3 regions of the Janthinobacterium sp. P210006 genome follow, and region 1 is predicted to be linked to each of the others. Evidence: predicted binding sites of a transcription regulator. Region 1 holds the regulator's gene; each other region holds the start of a gene.
What was found. Region 1 encodes FNR, which switches genes on or off when oxygen is low (the NO sensors DNR and NnrR bind a similar motif). Its sites were predicted from a motif close to TTGATNNNNATCAA; they were not measured.
Positions count from the first base shown of each region.

Region 2: the regulator FNR is predicted to act here: its motif matches at 2,644-2,657, upstream of VPH41_RS09805 (XrtA system polysaccharide chain length determinant).
Region 3: the regulator FNR is predicted to act here: its motif matches at 2,234-2,247, upstream of VPH41_RS01710 (KamA family radical SAM protein).

Region 1 is NZ_JAZARD010000004.1:733,873-738,659, forward strand. It holds gene VPH41_RS23065 (response regulator) at 1-2,407, opposite strand, end outside; gene fnr (fumarate/nitrate reduction transcriptional regulator Fnr) at 2,647-3,405, shown strand; gene VPH41_RS23075 (FixH family protein) at 3,409-3,933, opposite strand; gene ccoG (cytochrome c oxidase accessory protein CcoG) at 3,988-4,787, opposite strand, start outside.
Region 2 is NZ_JAZARD010000002.1:311,624-316,410, reverse strand. It holds gene VPH41_RS09825 (hypothetical protein) at 1-203, shown strand, start outside; gene VPH41_RS09820 (S1 family peptidase) at 200-970, shown strand; gene VPH41_RS09815 (N-acyl amino acid synthase FeeM domain-containing protein) at 975-1,721, opposite strand; gene VPH41_RS09810 (XrtA/PEP-CTERM system exopolysaccharide export protein) at 1,921-2,544, opposite strand; gene VPH41_RS09805 (XrtA system polysaccharide chain length determinant) at 2,795-4,324, shown strand; gene VPH41_RS09800 (XrtA-associated tyrosine autokinase) at 4,344-4,787, shown strand, end outside.
Region 3 is NZ_JAZARD010000001.1:377,243-382,029, forward strand. It holds gene VPH41_RS01700 (methyl-accepting chemotaxis protein) at 1-1,553, opposite strand, end outside; gene VPH41_RS01705 (cache domain-containing protein) at 1,647-2,105, opposite strand; gene VPH41_RS01710 (KamA family radical SAM protein) at 2,386-3,750, shown strand; gene VPH41_RS01715 (MFS transporter) at 3,753-4,787, shown strand, end outside.

The sequences.
Region 1 (4,787 bases):
CGCCCACCACGTCCAGCGTGGCGCCCATGTGTTCGAGGATGCCGCGCGCCACGGCCTGGTTCAGGTGGTTGTCTTCCACCAGCAGGAAATGCACGCCGGCCAGTTCCGTGCCCAGCGGCTGATGCAGGATGCGCTGCTCGCCGCCGTCGTCCTTGGCGATCAGCGCCTGGTGCAGGGCATCGAACAGGCTCGAGCCCGTGATCGGCTTCATCAGCACGACGTCGGCCTCGGCCGCGCTGGAGATTTCCTCCAGGTGGTTGCGGGCAAACGCGTTGACCATCACCACGATGGGCTGGCGCTGGCCAGCGGCGGCCTGGCGGATGGCCTTGGCCGTGGCCAGGCCGTCCATCACGGGCATGTGCCAGTCGGCCAGCACCACGTCGTACGGCTGCTGCTGCGCCAGGCGCTCGCGGTACAGTTCGATGGCGGCAAAACCGGAGTCCACTTCGTCGGCCAGCCAGCCCCATGCCTCGATCAGTTTGACGATCAGTTCGCGCGTGGTGCGGTTATCGTCGGCCACCAGCAGGCGCAGCTGGCCCAGGGCGGGCGTGCGCCGCGTTTCGGCCGGCTGCGCCAGCATCTCGAACGGTACGCTGAACCAGAAGCGGCTGCCCTTGCCTTCGCTGCTGGCGACGGCGATTTCGCCGCCCATCATGTGGATCAGCTGCTTGCTGATGGCCAGGCCCAGGCCCGTGCCGCCGAAGCGCCGCGTGATGCTCTGGTCGCCCTGCGAAAACGCGGCAAACAGTTGCTGTTGCTGCTGCTCCGTCATGCCGATGCCCGTGTCGCGCACTTCAAAGCGCAGCCAGGCGCTGCCCTGCTGGCTGTCGGCCAGGCTGACGGCCACTACCACTTCGCCGTTCTCCGTGAACTTGATGGCGTTGCCAGCCAGGTTGACGAGGATTTGCTGCAGGCGCTGGGCGTCGCCCACGAGGCGCCGCGGCACGTCGGGCTCGACGGCGATGGCCAGTTCCAGTTCCTTCTCGCCCGCATTCATGGTCATCGTCGTGGCCAGGGTATTCATGACTTCGTCGAGGTCGAATTCGACGGGCGACAATTCCATGCGGCGCGCCTCGATCTTCGAATAATCGAGCACGTCGTTGAGGATGCCCAGCAGCGACTGGCCCGCCACGCGCACCATGGTCAGGTATTTGCGCTGTTCCGTGTCGAGCCTGGTGTTGCCCAGCAAATACACCATGCCCAGCACGGCATTGAGGGGCGTGCGGATTTCATGGCTCATGTTGGCCACGAAGTCGCTCTTCGCGCGGTTGGCCGCCTCGGCCCGGTCGCGCTCCTGTTCCAGCTCTGCCGCGCGCGCTTCGAGTTCTTGCTGCAGGCGGTCGCGTTCGCTCATCAGGCCGTTGAACGCTTCCGTCAGTTCGCCGATCTCGTCGCGCTGCTGCACCGGCACGGGCGTGAAGCGGCTGCCGCTGCTACGCAGGGCCAGCAGGGTGTCGCGCAGGCGCACCAGCGGCGACAGCAGGCGCACGGTCACCCAGCCCAGAACGGCAGCGGCCAGCAGCGAAGCGAGAATGCTCCACAGCACCAGCCGGTACAGCACGCCATCGAATGGTTCGAAGGCGTCTTCGACGGGCAGCGAGGCGGCCAGCAGCCAGTTTACGGACTTCAGGCGCTTGAAGCTGTTGACGGCCGTGACGCCGCGGCTGTTGGTGCTGACCATGCTGCCTTCGCCGTCTTCCTTCAGCAGCTGCGTGGTCGTCAGGTTGGCATTCGGCTTGCGCGGCTGCAGCAAGCGGCTGGTATCGGGGTGCAGCACGTAGCGCGGCACGTCGCCGCGCGTGAGGATGAAGTAATAGCCGCTCTTGCCGATCTTTTCCGAGCGCAGGCGCCCCAGCAGATTGTCCTTGTACAGGCGCAGCACGCCGATCACCACGCCAGCCACCTGGCCATCGGCGTCCAGCACGGGCGCCACCATCTGCACGATGGGCATGCCGCTCGATTTGCCCAGCATCGGTTCGGTGATCATGGGCTGGCGCGTGCGCAGGACGGTCTGGAAATATTCGCGCTCGGCGACGTTGATGCCGGCGCGCCCCGCTACCTCCGGCATGTCGGCCACGACGGCGCCTTGCGCGTCGAGCACCAGCACGTCGTCGAACAGCACCAGCATCGAGCGGCGCGCATAGTATTCGCGCAGCTTGGCGGGCTGGGCGATCAATTCCGGCGGCTGCTGCCGGGCCGTCAGGGTGACGATCTGCAGCAGCATGGCCAGCTTGTCGTCGAGCTCGGCAGCGGTGCGGCTGATCAGGGAAGACTGCTGGCTCAGCAGTACTTTGGTGAAGTCGGCGCGCATGTGCTGCACCTGGATCATGGTGACGAGCGCGATCATGGCGATCGAGGTCAGGCTGGTGGCCAGCGCGACTTTTGCTTTGATGCCGAGAGGCTTCATGATTTCCTTTTCAGTACCGGGCGGCACAGCGGCAGATAATGCTGTCAGGAATTTTCCTATCAATGCCCCAGCTTGGCAAGCGCCGCTGCGCAAATTGCCTTGCCCCATACGGGCTTTTGACGATGTTGCCATATAATTAAAGGCTGGACGTCGTTTATTCGCCGAAATTACCGTGAAATTGGCACACGGCAACCCTGTATGCAGTAAACTTGTTGTTGCATTTTCTAAAAGGTACCGACATGACTGAAGCGTTACTCACTCCAACCTTGCCCACAGTGAACGTGGAGGCGTTGCGTGCGCGATGCTCGACCTGCAGCATGCATCAATTGTGCCTGCCGATGGGCCTGGATGTGGGTGATATGGACCGGCTGGACCAGATCATCGGCCGCCGCCGCAAGATCGCGCGCGGCGCCTCGCTGTTCCGCATCGGGGACTCGTTCCAGAACCTGTATGCGATCCGCCTGGGGCACTTCAAGACCTACCAGATCAATCCGGGCGGCGAAGAGCAGGTGACGGGCTTCCAGATGGCTGGCGAACTGCTGGGCATGGATGCCATCAGCGCCGACCGCCACCACTGTAATGCCGTGGCGCTGGAAGACAGTGAAGTGTGTGAAATTCCGTTTTCCAGCCTGGAACAATTGCTGGGCAATATGCCGACCCTGCTGCGCCATTTCCACCGCATGATGAGCCAGGAAATCACGCGCGAGCAAAGCGTCATGCTGTTGCTGGGCAATATGCAGGCGACCCAGCGTTTTGCCGCCTTCATCGTCAACCTGGCGTCGCGCTATGAGGCACGCGGCTATTCGGGCAGCAATTTCCAGCTGCGCATGTCGCGCGAGGAAATCGGCAACTACCTGGGCCTGACCATCGAGAGCGTCAGCCGCTTATTGTCGAAGTTCAAGAAGGAAGGCTGGCTGCGCGTCTCGAACCGCGAGATCGAGATCCTGCAGCCGGCCAAGCTGAAGGCCATTACGGCCGGCACGGACAACTGCAAGTAGGATTTACAGCTCTTCATCCGCATGCAGCGCGATGCTGCGCTGCAGGGGCCAGGTCCAGATGCCGGACAGGCGCCATTCGCGTTTGTCGTTTTCCACCAGCACTTGCCAGCGGCTGCGCTCGAGCATGGGCAGCGCCACCGAAAAGTTGCCGGCCGCATCAGGCTGCACCAGCAGCTTGATGTCTTTTTCCGGCTGGGTCGCATGCGCCAGGTGCAGCTGCAGCGGCGCCCGATACGCCTTGCCGAAGCTGTGCACGGAACCGCTGAGGCGCGCTGCCGCCACGTCGTACGACAGCTTGCTTGACATGGCCAGGTCGCTGGCGACCGTATCGCGCCGCAAGTCCTGGTTGATCGCCTTGCCCTGCTTGTAATAATCGCCCACCACCAGCGCGTCGGGCTGCGTAAATGCGATATAGCCCATGGTGCTGCCGACGACGACGGACAGGCCGGGGCCGATCATCAGCAGCCATGGCCAGCGATGCTTGTACCACGGCGCCACGGGGGCTTGCAGCTTGAGGCTGTCGGACATGATATTTCTCCTGTTTAAACGGCCAATCCCCATGCGGGGATTGGCCTTCCTGCATTAGCGCGGCACGATGAAGACCGCGCTTTCACGCACGTGTAGCGACGGGTCGTCCAGCGATTGCAGCTCGATCGCAATCTTGTTCGAGCCCTTCTCGCCCACGCCATGCGGCGTGCGCAGGCGGATGGGCCAGCCCAGGGTTTCCGTCGGCTGCAGGGTCACTTCATCGCGCGTCAGCAAGGTCAGGCCCGGCAAGCCGGATACGCTGATTTTAAAATGCTGGCTTTGCTCCGAGGTGTTCATGATCTGCAGCCGGTAGACGTTCTCGATCATGCCGTCTTCCACTTCGCGTCCCATCGAACCGCGGTCGCGGATCACGTCCATTTTCAGGGGCGTGCGCAGGGCCAGCGAGGTACACACGGCGATGATGATCAGGGCCAGGATGGAAGTGTAGATCAGGACGCGCGGGCGCATGGCGCGCTGGCGTATCTGCTTCGAATTGAAGTTGTTTTCCATCGCATGGTCGGTACTGTAGCGTACCAGTCCCCGTGGCCGGTCGACCTTGTCCATCACGCTGTTGCAGGCATCGACGCAGGCGGCGCAGCCGATGCATTCATACTGCAGGCCGTTGCGGATATCGATGCCGGTCGGACACACCTGCACGCACAGGGTACAGTCGATGCAGTCGCCCAGCTTGTCGTTGTTGCCGGCCTTCTTGCTCATGGCGCCACGGGGTTCGCCCCGCTTGGCATCGTAGGTGATGATCAGCGTGTCCTGGTCGAACATGGCGCTCTGGAAGCGCGCGTAGGGGCACATGTATTTGCACACCTGCTCGCGGAGCCAGCCCGCGTTGCCGTAGG
Region 2 (4,787 bases), on a different contig from region 1:
GACTGCGCCTGCTGCGCCGGGCCACGCGGGGCAACCAGGGCGCGCTGGCTTGCACCGCCGCCCTGCTGGGTTTTCTCGTCGTGGGCCTGTTCGACAGCCTGCTCGACGTGCCGCGCATTGCCCTGCTGTGCTACCTGATGCTGCTGTGCGCGCTGCTGCAGCCCGTCCGCTCTCCTCCTGCCCTTGAAAGTGCGCCGCCATGAAAGCCTTGTCTTCCGCCCTGCTGTCCTGCCTGGTACTGGCCCTGGCCGGCCCGCCCTGCCGCGCCGACGATACCCTGGCGCAAACCATCGCGCGCGTCAAACCGTCCATCGTCGGCGTGGGCAGCCTGCAAAAGACGCGCACGCCGCCCATGAATTTCATCGGCACGGGTTTCGTGACGGGCGACGGCTTGAGCGTGCTCACTTGCGCCCATGTGATCCAGAAACTGCTCGACGCCAATCCCGACGAAGTGATCGGCATCCTCACGGGCCAGGGCGAGGTGGCGCAATTTCGCCCCGCCAAAGTCCAGGCGCTGGACACGGAACACGACCTGGCCTTGCTGCGCCTGGCGGGCGCGCCGCTGCCCGCCCTGGCGCTGGGCGACGCGGCCGCCGTGCGCGAAGGCCAGGCCATGGCCTTCACGGGTTTTCCCCTGGGCACCTTGCTGGGCTTGCACCACGTGACGCACCGCGCCACCGTGTCGTCGCTGACGCCCGTGGTCATGCCCAGTGAAAACGCGCAGCGCCTGGACCCGCGGCGCCTGGCGCAGCTGCAAAAGGCCCCGTACACCGTGTTCCAGCTGGACGCGACGGCGTATCCGGGCAGCAGCGGCAGCCCCCTGTTCGATCCCGAGACCGGTCTCGTCTACGGCATCGTCAACATGGTGTACGTCAAGGGCCTGAAAGAGGCGGCCATCAGCGCGCCCAGCGGCATCACGTATGCGATACCGGGCAGCCACATGCAGGCGATCTTGCTGAAAAACAAATGAGTTGTCAGTTGCGCCCCTGCCTCAGCCGGTCCGTAATGCCAGGCTCATCCCATGTCGGAAAAAAAAAGGGGTAAAACGACCGTTCACCCCCATGCTGTTCCATCAAGCCGCCGTATTTGCGGATCTGGGCCCCCATGTAATCGAGGTCCAGCCGCAGCAGCACGGCCGGCGCTCCCACGCGCGTGCACTCTCGTTCGCCGCCGAAGTCCTTGAAACCCAGCATGCGCTTGTAAAACACCACGTGACGGGGATTGACTTCGATCACGTAATCAGTAAAGCCGTGAATATTATGGGCATAGATATAAGAAATATGAATCAGCGCTGCAAACACGCGCTTGCTGACGCCCTTGTCGATGGCCAGGCGCGACGGTTCGCACAGGCGCCGGCCCTCTTCGCGCAGCACGTCGAGCTTGTCGCGGAAGTTTTCATCGGCGGGCAAACCCGTCTCGTCGTTATCCAGGCACAGGGTCATGGTGCCGACGGTGCTGCCGGCCGTTTCTGCAAACAGGGTGATCTTATTGAGCGCATGCGCAATGCCGGGATCGACGGCATAGCCGCGCCAGCCGTACATCTTGCGGATCAGCAAACTCGCCGCTTCGCGCCGGCCACGCGAATTGGCCATGCGGATATGAAAGCGCTGCAGGTCGAGTTCGTGCTCCATGGCGGGATCGATCTGCCCCTCGCCCACCACCAGGTCGCTGAAATTGCCCGGCGTGTCGAAGGAAATAATGGGTTCATCGTCAAAGCTCATCTTGTCCTCACGTTCATCGGCCGCCGTCGAGACGGACTGAAGCCAATGCCTTGTGACAAGATAAAAACTGGAGAAGTTCCCACGCCGGGCAAAAAAAGCAGAAGAAATACGCTATTTAATAGCAAAATTGCACGCTGAAATTTGCCCGCAAGTACAAAATGACAAACAAAAATGCTGTTTTGACAGGACTATTGCCGATTTAGAAAAAACTCTCCGGTATCAATAACACGTCGCCGGGCCGCATCATGACGTTGGCGGAAATATCGCCATTCTTGAGCAGGTCGTCCAGGCGCACGCCCAGCTGCTGCTGGCTGCCTTCGCGCATGCGGATGATGCTGGCCTTGTTGCCGGCGGCGAAGTCGGTGATGCCGCCCACGGCGATGAGCACGTCCATCAGCGACATGCCCAGCCGGTACGGCAGCGCCTGCGGCTTGGCGGCCTCGCCGATCACGCGGATCTGCTCGCTGTACGGCCCCGAGAAATTGGTGACGATGACCGTCACCACGGGCTGCTGGATGAACTTGCCCAACGCTTGCTCGATGTCGCGCGCCAACTGGGTCGACGTCTTGCCGCTCGCTTCCAGGTCTTCCACCAGCGGCGTGGTGATCTTGCCGTCCGGCCGCACGGCCACCGTCAGCGACACTTCCGGGTTGCGCCACACGATGATGTTGACGGAATCGCCCGGACCGATCAGGTAGTCGTGCATGGGTGCGCTGTCGTCGGCGGGCGCCGGCGGATGGGGCGTGCGGCAGGCGCCCAACAGGCTGGCGGCGCCCGCCAGGACCAGCGCGTGGCAGACAAATGCACGGCGAAACGGATTCATGCGGAGCCTCTTCGGGTCGATGGCGCGTCCATGGGCGGCCCCGCAGAACCAGCCTGAGCCGCGAACTTCCTATGATTATTAAAACCCGGCAAGTCAACCTTGAGGCGTATCAAGAAGCAATCATCTTGGGAAATCTTGCTCGACAGGGGTCCTATACTTTGCTTACTCAACAGGCAAGCATTTCTTGCAAGACGCCTGTCCGCGCCGCCAAGTCCTCTGCCGTGCAGCACCGTCACTTGAAGGAAGCGACATGGAAGAATTGATACAGCAATTGCTTTCCGGCCTGAAAGGCATCTGGAAATACCGCTGGCATGCGGTGCTGGTGGCGTGGCTGGTGGCAATCGGCGGTTTCATCCGGGTGATCACCTTGCCGGACGACTTCCAGACGTCGGCACGCGTGTTTGTCGATACGCAAACCATCCTCAAGCCGCTGATGGCCGGCATGACCAGCGTGCCGAATACGGAACAGCAGGTGGCCATCATGAGCCGCACCCTGCTCAGCCGCCCGAACGTGGAGCGCGTCATGCGCATGGTCGACCTGGACCTGGACTCGAAGACCGTGCGCGAGCACGAGGCCCAGCTCGACGACCTGATGAGCCGCATCAAGATCACGGGCACCAACGCCTACGACATCTACACCATCAGCTACAGCGGCCGCGACCCGAAGCTGGTGCGCGACGTGGTGCAAAGCCTGCTGACCATCTTTGTCGAAGGCAGCTTCCAGGGTAAAAAGGGCGACTCGCAGAAGGCCGTGCAGTTCATCGACGAGCAGATCAAGAATTACGAGGACAAGCTGAGCGCGGCGGAAAATCTGGTGAAGGAATTCAAGATCCGCAACAACCTGCTGCTGCCGCGCCAGGGCATCGACTATGGCAGCCAGCTGCTGATGTCGTCCGATAGCCTGAACAATGCCAAGCTGGAACTGGTCGAGGCGGAACAGGCCCGCAAGGCCATCCAGAGCCAGATCGAGGGCGACGAACCCGTGCTCGACCTGGAACCGAACGCGTCGACCATCACGAATCCCGAACTCGACGAGCGCATCGCCTCGCTGAACAAGAACCTCGACAGCCTGCGCATGCAATTTACGGAATTGCATCCCGACATCATCGCCTCGAAGCGTCTCATTGCCCAGCTGGAAGAACGCAAGATCGAGGAAAGCAAGCTGAAAACGGCGGCCGGCGATCCGGGCAAGAACTACAGCCCCATGCTGCAGCAGCTGAAGGTGGCGCTGACGGACGCGGACGCCAAGGTGGCCGCCATCCGCGCCCGCGTGCAGGAATACAACGCGCGCAACGAGCGCCTGCTGGCGCAAAGCAATGCCGTGCCCGAGGTGGAGTCGCAGCTGGCGCAGCTGAACCGCGACTACATCATCAACAAGGAAAACTATGAAAAGCTGATCGGCCGGCGCGAAGCGGCCAAGCTGTCGGGCGAACTGAGCTCCACCACGGAGATGATGGCCTTCAAGATCATCGATCCCCCCACAGTGCAATATGCGCCCGTGGGGCCGAACCGCCCGCTGCTGTTCAGCGCGGCGCTGGGTGCGGCACTGGTGGCCGGCATCGCCACGGCCCTGCTGATCAGCCAGGTGCGCCCCACCTTCCTCAGCCCCGCCGAACTGCGCGATGCCACGGGCTTGAACGTGCTGGGCACGGTATCGATGAACTGGACGGCGCTGCAGCAGGTGCGCCGCCGCCGCGCCCGCTATGGCTTTGGCGCCTGCCTGGGCAGCCTGTTCGTACTGTACGGCGGGGTCATGACGGCCGCGCTGCTGAAATTCTAGCGCCACCACGGGAGCGACGATGAGCACCAAGGACAGCGGCAGGCAGGAACCCACCATCCTGGGCGTGGCCGAGGCCGGCGTGCCGTACGGCGCGGACCAGGCGGACGCCCAGGCCGAGGCACTGAACCCCCGCTACCGGACCTTGAACCTGGCCCGGCTGGCGGAACAAGGCATGCTCACGCAGGATGGCGGGCGCAGCTCGGTGGCCGAGGATTTCCGCATCATCAAGCGCCCGCTGCTGCGCCAGGCGCGCGCCACCGGTACCGACGCCATCCGCCACGGCAACCTGATCGTCGTCACCAGCGCCATGCCCGGCGAAGGCAAGACGTATTGCGCCGTCAACCTGGCCATGAGCATCGCCATGGAAATGGATATCACGGTGCTGCTGGTCGACGCCGACGTGGCGCGCCCGTCCGTGCTGAAAGTGCTGGGCCTGCCGCCGGAGCCGGGGCTGATGGACGTG
Region 3 (4,787 bases), on a different contig from region 1:
GCAGGGGGCTCGTCCAGGGTGAACACGGCCACGGCCGCCGACAATTTGACGGCCTGGTCCTGCAAACTGGCCGCTGCCGCGGCTGCCTGTTCCACCAGGGCTGCATTTTGCTGGGTGACGTCATCCATTTGCGTGACGGCCTGATTCACTTCCGTGATGCCCGAGGCTTGCTCCGCGCTGGCCTCTTTCACGCGCTGGATGATTTCATTGACTTGCTGCACCGAGGCCACGATGGCGCCCATGCTGTCGCCCGCTTGCTGCACGGCCACGCTGCCCCCGTCGATGGTGGTGACCGAGGTGGCGATCAGGGTCTTGATTTCCTTGGCCGCCTGCGCCGAGCGTTGTGCCAGGGTGCGCACTTCGGAAGCGACCACGGCAAAGCCGCGGCCTTGCTCGCCTGCGCGTGCCGCCTCCACTGCCGCATTCAGCGCGAGGATATTGGTCTGGAAGGAAATGCCGTCGATCACGCCGATAATATCCACGATCTGGCGCGAATTGGCCCGTATCGTCGCCATCGTCGTCACCGCCTGCTGCATCGACGCGCCGCCTTGCACAGCCAGGGTGGACGCTTGCCCCGCCAGCTCGCAGGCCAGCTGGGCGTTGTCGGCATTGTCATTGACGGCTTGCGTCAGCGCTTCCATGGCGCTCGACGTTTCTTCCAGCGAACTGGCTTGCATTTCCGTGCGCGCCGATAAATCGAGGTTGCCGGTGGCAATTTCACGCGAGGCCGTGTCGATCGATTGCACGGCGCCCATGATGGTGCGCAAGGTCTGGTTCAGGTTGGCGATGGTCTGATCCAGCACGCGCGACGTGTCGGCGATCTCGTCATTGCCCTGCTTGGGCGCGCCCGCCATCAGCTTGCCCGCCGCCAAGTCTTGCACGGCGTCGGCGATGCCGCGGATTTCCACCAGCATGGCGCGCCGCACCAGCATGGTCACCACGATGGAGACGAGGATCGAGAGCAGGACCGTCAGCAGCAGGCTCCAGCACAGGCTGCGGAACTCGGCGCTGGCCGTCGCATGGGCCTCGCTGCCGAGGGTCGTTTCCAGCGCCGACAGTTGCGCCAGCTGCGTATTGAACTGGCCGAATTGCGTTTCTGCCTTGAGCATGGAATTGGTGGCGATCGACTGGTCCATCTGCGCCATTTCCATGGTTTCCAGCACGGCCTTGCGGTAGCCGGCCAGGGCCGCGATGGCCGCATCGACCAAGGTGCGTTCGGCGCCCGTGGCCGTGGCGCGCAAGGTGGCCAGCTGGGTGCCGATGGCCGCATGGCGCGCCTTGATTTGCTGCTCCAATGTATCGATGCGGGCCTTGGCGAAGCTGCCATTCGTCCACGACAGCAACTGGTACATATTGCCGTGCACATGCTTGGCGTCGCCGGCCACGTCGGATGCCGCCTTCAGATGCGCGATGCGTACCTGCACCATGTTTTCCAGCGAGGCATTTTGCCGCACCATGCCATACCAGGCACCGGTCGAGCTGAGTATCAGCAGCAGCAAGACCAAGGCGGGCGCCAGCAATAATTTCGGTCCTATGCGTAATCGATTGAGCATGCTTGACTCCCGGCTATGGCTGTTCAAACGGCAGGCGGCACAGGGGCAGGCGTGGGGGCGCCGCGCACTGCATGCGCATGCGCCGCCCCTGCCTTATTTCTTGTAGATCCCCGCTTCCAGCACTACATCGTTGACGCGCAGGATGTAGGTGGTCTTCGGCTCGATCTTGCCAGTGGTGGGATTCTTGTACTGGTAATCGACCCAGCCCTTGCCCTGCTTTTGCGCCAGCTCAATGATTTCACGGCGATATTTCTTGCCATTGGCGTCGGGCACATCCGTCAAATCCTTGCCCACGATGGAAGGATTGATGGGGTGGGCCAGCACGATGCCCGTCTTGATGTCGCGCATGTCCACGTATAGCGAGCCCTGCACGAAATCCGGGTCTTTCGCCGTGATTTTTTTCATCATTTCTTCCTTGCCATGCGCCTTCATGAAGGCGGCGCCCCGTTCCGCCATGGCGATGGCGTCTTTTTCCGTTGGTTCGACGGCGGCATGGACGCTGCCGACGGCAAATGCCAGGCACAGCAGGCTACCCGTGAATAAGCGTTTCATGAAAGCTCCTTGTGATATCGAGGGATGTGTTGCCAAGTCGTAATTTACGTCGCCGAGGTCCCCCTCAAATTGCGATGGCACAAACTAAGGTGTTGCTTGTCGGCAGCCTGCAACGTATCGACCGCTTGTTGATGTGTAGCAATTTGGTTCCGCACAGCAAGAACTATGATGACTTTCACAGCATGCCGGGTTGGCATGGCAGTGGCATAAACAGGCTGAATTGGCCGATATAGGGCTGATTTCATGGAAATTACCGCTATTTATTGGCAAGGAGCCGACCGTGGCCGCACGCATTCCCGAGCCGTTTTCACCGAAGTTCAAGCCGTACACGCGGCATACCATTCAACAGGCGCGGCAGTGGGAATGGCTGCCGGAAGAGCAGCGCGAAGCCGTGCAAGTGGTCTCGCACGTCTTGCCATTCCGCACCAATGAATATGTGCTCGACCAGTTGATCGACTGGAACAATATCCCTGACGATCCCATCTACCGCCTCGTCTTTCCCCACCGCGACATGCTGCCGCCCGAGCAGTACGCGCACTTGCGCGAGCTGGTGCTGGTGCAGCGCGACAAGGCCGCCATCGATGCCTATGTGCATGGTATCCGCCTGGGCATGAATCCCCATCCGGCCGGACAGATGACGCATAACGTGCCCAGAGTCAACGATACGGCCGTGCGCGGCGTGCAGCACAAATATGCGCAAACGGTGCTGTTTTTCCCCAGCGCAGGGCAGACCTGCCACGCGTATTGCACTTTCTGTTTCCGCTGGCCCCAGTTCGTGGGCATGGACGACATGAAGTTCGATGCGCGCGAGTCGCATGAGCTGGTTGCCTACCTGAAATTACATCGGGAAGTGACGGATGTGCTGATCACGGGCGGCGACCCGATGATCATGAACACGCGGCAACTGGCCGCCTACCTGGAGCCGCTGCTGGCGCCTGGCCTGGAACACATCCAGAACATCCGCATCGGCACCAAGGCGGTGGCGTATTGGCCGCAGCGCTTTGTGTCGGACCGCGACGCGGATGATTTGCTGCGCCTGTTCGAGCGCATCGTCAAGGCGGGCAAGAACCTGGCCGTGATGGGCCATTACAGCCATGCCGTCGAGTTGCGCCAGGATATCGCGCAGCAAGCCGTCAAGCGCATCGTCTCCACGGGCGCCACCTTGCGCATGCAGGGGCCGCTGATCCGCCACATCAATGAAGACCCGGCAAGCTGGGCCGAGCTGTGGCAGACGGGCACGCGCCTGGGGGCGATTCCGTATTACATGTTTGTCGAGCGGGACACGGGTCCGCGCAGCTATTTTGAGTTGCCCCTGGTGAAGGCGCACGAAATCTTCCAGGCCGCTTACCAGATGGTGTCCGGCCTGTCGCGCACGGTGCGGGGGCCGTCCATGAGCGCGTTTCCCGGCAAGATCGTCATCGATGGCATCGTCACCGTGAATGGCGAGAAACTGTTTGCCCTGCAATTTTTGCAGGCGCGCAACCCGGACTGGGTGCGCCGGCCGTTTTATGCCAAGTTCGATGCGGAAGCGACATGGATCGACGATTTGAAGCCGGCCTTTGGCCACGACAAGTTTTTCTTTGAAACGGATGAGCCAGTGCCGCAGGTGCCGCATAAAATCATCCGCCTGGCGCAGGCCGCCTGAGCATGCACGGTGCCGGCGGCTCTTCCCGTTCCGGCGCGGCCGTGTTTTGCCTGGTGTTCCTGCCGTTCGCGCTGGGGCATTACCTGTCGTGCCTGTTGCGGGGCGTGAATGCCGTGCTGACGGCCGAGCTGCTGGGCGCCATCGCCCTGACGCCAGCGCAGCTGGGCTTGCTGACCAGCGCCTTCTTTCTCGCCTTTGCACTGGTGCAATTGCCGGTTGGCATGGCGCTGGACCGTTACGGCCCCCGCACGGTGCAACTGTGGCTGCTGGCGCTGGCGGCCCTGGGCGTGTGGCTGTTCAGCCGGGGCCACAGCTTTGCCGGGCTGATGTGGGCGCGCGCCCTGATGGGAGCGGGCCTGGGCGGCTGTTTCATGGCGGCCGTGAAAGCGAGCTCGTGCGCCATCGCGCCGTCGCGCCTGCCTTCCGTGCACGGCTACCTGATCGCCGTGGGCGGTCTGGGCGCGGCCACGGCCACCATGCCCGTCAAGCTGGCCCTGCATTACACGGACTGGCGCGGCGTGTTCCTGGGCCTGGCGCTGGCGGCGCTGGCCATCGGCTTGCTGATCCGCCTGCTGTCGCCGGCCATGCCCGCGCCCGCCGCTGCGGGGAACAAGGTCAGTGTCTGGAGCGTGTACCGGGACCCCGGTTTTCGCCGCACCATCGCGCTGATCCTGCTGCCGCACACGGTGTTCTTTGGCGTGCAGGGCCTGTGGGTGGGACGCTGGCTGGCCGACGTGGGGGGCTTGTCCGACGACAGCGTCGCGTACTTGTTGTATCTGGGCATGGCGGCCGTCATCTTCGGCGCCATCGGCATGGGCATGCTGACGGAGTGGGCAGGGCGGCGTGCGATCGAACCCATGCAAGTGGCGGGCGCCGGCATCGCCCTGTTTGTCGCCGTGCAAGTGGCAATGGCATGCAACGTGCTGCCGAGCCTGCCCTTGCTGTCCGTACTGTTTACCCTGCTGGGCACGGTGACGGGCCTCGAGTATGCGATCGTCGCGCAAAGCATGCCGGCCAGCCTGACGGGCAGGGCCGCC